2 regions of the Staphylococcus sp. FSL K6-0223 genome follow, and region 1 is predicted to be linked to the other one. Evidence: riboswitches for the same ligand, from Rfam matches in the RefSeq annotation. Region 1 holds a riboswitch; the other holds the start of a gene.
The links. A riboswitch is a leader RNA that binds a small molecule or an ion and turns the genes downstream of it on or off. The one in region 1 is predicted to bind S-adenosylmethionine.

Region 1 (3,218 bases):
TGAACTTAATTTGAAAGATAAACTTAAAGACATGTCAGATGATGAAAAATTAGATTTATTAGCATCTGATGGAATGTTGGTAAAACGTCCATTAGCTATCTCTGGAGAAAAAATCACTTTAGGATTTAAAGAAGATCAGTATAAAGATACTTGGTTATAGTATTTAAATATTTATTTTAAAAGTGAACATTAAAAACTGAAATGATGCGAATATGTTATTTTACATAAATAAACACGAATTTTATCATATTAAATCTTTTAGATATTAGTTGATTGAACAATATCAGTGTGGCATCATTAAAATGTAATTAATAATTAGGAGGGGATTCTCGTGGCAGTACCGAGCGAATTTAAATATTCTAAAGAACATGAATGGGTTAAAGTAGAAGATAATGTAGCTACTATTGGTATCACAGAATATGCTCAAAATGAATTAGGTGATATCGTATTTGTTGAATTACCTGAAACAGATGAAGATTTAAATGAAGGCGATACTTTTGGTAGTGTTGAATCAGTTAAAACTGTATCAGAATTATATGCGCCTATCTCAGGTAAAATCGTCGAAGTTAACGACGAATTAGAAGATAGTCCTGAATTTGTTAACGAATCACCATATGAAAAAGCATGGATGGTAAAAGTAGAGATTAGTGATCAAAGTCAATTAGATCAATTATTATCAGCAGAGCAATATTCTGAGATGATTGGTGAATAGTATGTTTAAACTCCTCGATTAATATAATCAAGGAGTTTTTTTAGATTATCTTAGAAACACTTAGCACTAAAATTCTAAGTGGAAAAGAGGAACGCCTGAGCTAAAGCTCATGCATAAGAAACACTAAGCACTAAAGTGCTAAGTGTTTCTAAAAATGTTTAGTTTTTGAGGATTCTGTGAATGATGTAAGTGACAGTTAACTATCGACTCTTAGAAGGTGGATTGACATGACTATTGTGAATAAAGTTATCATTGTTGAAGGTAAGTCGGATAAAAAACGCGTGCAACAAGTTATTGCAGAACCAGTAAGTATTATTTGTACCCATGGGACCATGAGTATAGATAAAATCGATGATATGATAGAATCACTTTATGGCAAACAAGTTTATGTTCTTGCAGATTCTGATGATGAAGGAGAAAAAATTAGAAAATGGTTTAAGCGATATTTAAGCGAAAGTGAACATATATATGTTGATAAAACATATTGTGAAGTAGCTAAATGTCCTAAAAACTATTTAGCTAATGTTTTAAATAGATACGGATTCGCAGTGCGAAAAGAGAAGAATCTAATGCCTAATTTAAACACTGAAAGGTTAGTTTTAGTTAATGAGTAGTACAATCGATCTCGAAGATATAACAGAAAACTATAATGAAGATAAACATCTTATATTTGGATATACACCTATGTGTGGGACATGTAAAGTCTCAGAAAGAATGTTAGATATTGCTAATGATATATTACAGCTGCCTATTAAGAAGGTAGATTTAAATTTTCATCCGGATTTTAGTAAAGAAAAAGAAATAATGTCAGTTCCTGTTCTATTGGTAATGAATAAGGACAAAGAAGAAAATAGAATCTATGCATTTCAATCAGTTCCTTATTTGTTAGAAAATTTAAAATAATTATTGACGAAACTCTAGTACGATGGTAGGATTAATACAAATTAAATGATGCGACAACTCTTATCGAGAGAGGTGGAGGGATGTGCCCTATGAAGCCCGGCAACCGTCTGATATAGAAATGGTGCCAATTCACATAAAGTTCAACTTTAGAAGATGAGAGAAAGAAGATTTTTAGAATGCTTTCTCAACTCTCTATAAGTTGAGAAAGCATTTTTTAATTTATATATGCAATTTAAGGAGGCTATTAACGTGATTGAGTTAAATCAAATAGTTAAACGATATCATACTAAGAACAAAGATGTTCTTGCAGTTGATCACGTTGATTTAAATATTGAATCAGGCTCAATTTTTGGCGTTATTGGTTTCTCTGGTGCTGGTAAAAGTACACTAATTAAAATGTTCAACAACTTGGAATCTCCAACTTCAGGAGATGTAATAATTGACGGGGACAATATTAGTAAATTATCTAAATCAGAGCTACGAAAAAAACGACAAAAAGTAAGTATGATTTTCCAACATTTCAACTTATTATGGTCAAGAACCGTTTTAAAAAATATCACATTTCCGCTTGAAATCGCAGGAGTCCCAAGTGGTAAAGCGAAGCAAAAAGCACTCGAATTAGTAGAATTGGTAGGTTTGAAAGGACGAGAAAGTGCTTATCCATCAGAGTTATCTGGGGGACAAAAACAAAGAGTAGGTATTGCTAGAGCATTAGCAAATGATCCTGATGTTTTACTTTGTGATGAAGCTACGAGTGCTTTAGACCCTCAAACAACTGACGAAATTTTGGACCTATTACTTAAAGTAAGAGAACAGCAAAATCTTACTATCGTTTTAATTACTCATGAAATGCACGTAATTAGACGTATATGTGATGAAGTTGCTGTAATGGAAAGCGGTAAAGTAATAGAGCAAGGTAAAGTAAGTGAAGTGTTTGAGAATCCTCAACACGCGGTTACAAAACGCTTTGTTAAAGACGATTTAAATGATGATTTTGAAGATTCTTTAGATGAATTAGAACCATTAGCGAGTGATTCTTACATAGTGAGATTGAACTTTACTGGTGATAATGCAACTGAACCTATTGTTTCGTATATCACGAAAACACATAATATTGACGTTAATATTCTAGAAGCTGACATCAAGAATACTAGAAATGGGTCTATAGGATTCTTAGTGATTCATATTCCACACATTAATAATGATAGCTTTGAACATTTTAAAAATGATCTTCATGAGCAACATGTGAATGTGGAGGTGTTGAGACATGGGTAAGTCTTATGGCGAAATTTTTCATGAAATGTTTACAATGCCTAATGTTCAATGGCCAGATGTATGGCAAGCTATTTTAGAAACGCTGTATATGACAATTGTTTCTACTATTTTCGCCTTTATATTTGGTTTGATTTTAGGTGTGTTACTTTTCCTATCTGCGAAGAGTCATTCACCAGCAGCTCGAATATTCTATACAATTGTCTCATTTATAGTGAACTTATTTAGAGCCATTCCGTTCATTATTTTAATTTTATTACTCATACCATTTACGAGTGTCATCTTAGGTACTATTAGTGGACCGACAGGAGCATTACCTGCACTTATAATT
Region 2 (3,218 bases), on a different contig from region 1:
AATATCATGATGATATTCACGGATTTAATACTGAAGCTTTCGCAGAGACGTTTGAAACGAATGTATATCCAGTATTCTGGACAGTTCAAAAAGCGTTAGAATATTTAAAACCTGGCGCATCAATTACGACGACGTCTTCCGTTCAAGGATATAATCCGAGTCCAATTTTACATGATTACGCAGCTTCTAAAGCAGCAATTATTTCATTAACGAAAAGTTTCTCTGAAGAACTTGGTGCGAAAGGTATTCGAGTGAATTGTGTTGCTCCTGGGCCATTCTGGTCACCGCTTCAAATTACTGGAGGTCAACCTCAAAGTGCAATTCCTACATTTGGACAACAAACGCCACTGGGTCGTGCCGGTCAACCAGTTGAATTATCAGGTACTTACGTTTTACTTGCTTCAGAAGATTCAAGTTATACTACTGGCCAAGTCTTTGGTGTAACAGGTGGTACGCAAATCGACTAACAATTGATTTACTTTTAATAGACAAATTATATATTGATTATTTTAAGGTGATGGGGACTCGACTGAGTTCCCATTTTTTAGTGTGAGAGTAGAAAGTTTGCACCATATTAAATGGTGATTTGATAATAGTTGAAGCTTTCATGTAAGATGTATGTGATTGGTGAAATATAGAATAAAGGTGATTATAAAATGAAGAATTTTTTAATCAGATGGTTACCTAATATCTTAATTGCTTTAGCTTTACCGTCACTAATATTGTGCCATCATAATCTAATAGTAATATTAGCTATAGCTGTGATTATTTGTACATATATTTCTGCAGTTAATGTTTATTTAGTTAACGAGAATGTAAAAAAAGGTATAACTTGGTTTAATCCTATGATTGATTATATTTTAGCAATTGTTTCTGCACTTGCTTATTTTGGAATGTTCAGTTGGATTATTACACAACCTTTTTCAAATGTTACGATGCTACTAATCATTATTTGTTCTGGAAGTATTGCTTACGTCCTTGAAGTGAAGCTTAAAATTAGTGAAGCAAAAAATGGTAAATTTCTTCATGGCGACGAAATGAGTGAATATAAAATTGTATCGGTTAGAACTGAAAAAATTTTCAAAAGGGTATCTTTATGTTTAACAATTATAAGCATTTTACTCATATTTATAAGTCTTTATTTGAAATGGTGGATTGTTTTTGGTGTAGCTATTGTATTATTAATTGTTGTTGCTTTAGCAATCACGATTTATGAGAAATTTTTCACTACACAGATTGAAGAATAATTTTAAAATACAATAAACTTTATGTATTGACGTGTCTATAATTATCTTGTAACGTTAGACACAATTCGAATAACTTATCGAGAGAAGTGGAGGGACTGGCCCTAGGAAGCTTCGGCAACATTTTATCATGTGCCAATTCCAGTAACCGCTAAGGTTAGAAGATAAGCTGAAATGCTATGCCAACAGAGTATAAATGGTGAAATAACATATCTTTTAATCACTTGTTGGCATGAGTTGACTCTATTGATACACACTTGGGTTAGTTTACAAATAAAGTCACTTGCCGGAGCGGAATGAAGAAATGATTCATTGAGAATGAAATTTCTGTTTCGCTCCTATTTTTATGGAAAGTAGGTCAAATTTATGGAGAAAGTAAAGAAAGGTAACGCGTGGGCCCTGCTCCCATTACTCCTATTTGTATTACTCTTTTTAGGTGTAGGAATTATTTCAGGAGATTTTACAACTATGCCTTTAAATGTTGCAATTACAATTACAGTAATCGTTGCCTTACTTATGAATAGAAAAGAATCTTTTGCCAAGAAGGTAGAAGTATTTACTAAAGGTGCTGGACATTCGAACATTATCTTGATGATGTTAATTTTTATCTTGGCAGGTGCGTTTTCAACTACTGCTGAAAAAATGGGTGGTGTTACATCAACTGTTAATTTAGGTTTATCATTGATTCCTCAAAATTTAATCATTGTAGGCCTATTTGTTATTTGTATGTTCGTGTCTATTTCGATGGGGACATCAGTTGGGACTGTTGCAGCGATAGCCCCAGTAGGATTTGGATTCGCACAAGCAACACATGTGCCCGCAGCTTTAGCTATGGCTACGGTAGTCGGTGGTGCAATGTTTGGTGATAATCTGTCAATGATTTCGGACACTACCATTGCTGCAGTAAGAACTCAAAAGACTAAGATGAATGACAAGTTTAGAGTTAATTTTAAAATCGTTTTACCAGGTGCTATTTTAACGATTATAATTTTATTTTTCTTAACGAATGGTATTTCAATCGATCATGCCAAAAGTTATGATTATAACTTAATTAAAGTTATTCCATATTTATTAGTACTGATACTCGCACTTGTAGGGGTAAACGTCATCATTGTACTCATTGGTGGCACAGCCTTAGCAGGTTTAATAGGATTGATTGATGGTTCCTTTGGTTGGAAAGGACTTCTCAGTGCCGTATCTAAAGGTATAATTGGAATGGAAGATATTGCAATGATAGCATTACTGATTGGTGGCCTTGTAGGTATCATTCAACATAATGGTGGCATAGATTGGTTACTACAGTTTGTACGTGCTAGAGTTAAATCTAAACGCGGTGCAGAATTAGGTATTGCCAGTTTAGTAAGTGCCGCGGATATATCTACTGCTAATAATACAATTTCTATTATTATGGCAGGACCTTTAGCCAAGAATATTGCTGATGAGTATGATGTCGATCCGCGTAAGTCAGCTAGTATATTAGATATATTCGGAGGATGTTTCCAAGGGTTACTCCCATATAGTCCTCAAGTTATTTCAGCAGCTGGTGTTGCTGGTATTTCTCCATTCTTACTTGTTCCATATAGTATCTATCCAATTTTATTAGGAATCTGTGGTTTAGTGGCTATTATTTTGAGAGTCCCTCGTTTAAAAGATAAACCTCAAAAATAAATATAAATTAAAAGGAAGCTACTCAATTAGATTTTAGCTTCCTTTTAACTTTTTCAGAGCTTTCAGAGTTTGTGACATAGCTTAAATACGTTAAAATAGAAATAAGAGTGAAAGTAGGTGAAAGAGAGTGGCAAAATATAATGTAGAGAATGAACACGTAGAAATCGACATCGAACGTTTACTAAAATTTACTCCAGAAGTTGTTTATGAAGCATGGACAAAAGTGGAGATTCTTAAACAATGGTTCATGACAACACCACGTACAAATAAGACTTTTGAAGCGGATGTCCAAGAAGGCGGTACATA

Region 2: it holds a riboswitch for S-adenosylmethionine, as region 1 does, so the genes downstream of both, MHI13_RS19210 (Na+/H+ antiporter NhaC family protein) here and MHI13_RS15300 (methionine ABC transporter ATP-binding protein) in region 1, are expected to answer to the same signal.

Annotation. Positions count from the first base shown of each region.
Region 1 is NZ_JBBOYX010000002.1:916,331-919,548, reverse strand. It holds gene MHI13_RS15320 (arsenate reductase family protein) at 1-160, shown strand, start outside; gene gcvH (glycine cleavage system protein GcvH) at 332-712, shown strand; gene MHI13_RS15310 (toprim domain-containing protein) at 940-1,326, shown strand; gene MHI13_RS15305 (thioredoxin family protein) at 1,319-1,615, shown strand; SAM riboswitch class I at 1,673-1,775, shown strand; gene MHI13_RS15300 (methionine ABC transporter ATP-binding protein) at 1,865-2,890, shown strand; gene MHI13_RS15295 (methionine ABC transporter permease) at 2,883-3,218, shown strand, end outside.
Region 2 is NZ_JBBOYX010000003.1:381,861-385,078, reverse strand. It holds gene MHI13_RS19220 (SDR family oxidoreductase) at 1-467, shown strand, start outside; gene MHI13_RS19215 (hypothetical protein) at 657-1,247, shown strand; SAM riboswitch class I at 1,319-1,415, shown strand; gene MHI13_RS19210 (Na+/H+ antiporter NhaC family protein) at 1,611-2,912, shown strand; gene MHI13_RS19205 (SRPBCC family protein) at 3,040-3,218, shown strand, end outside.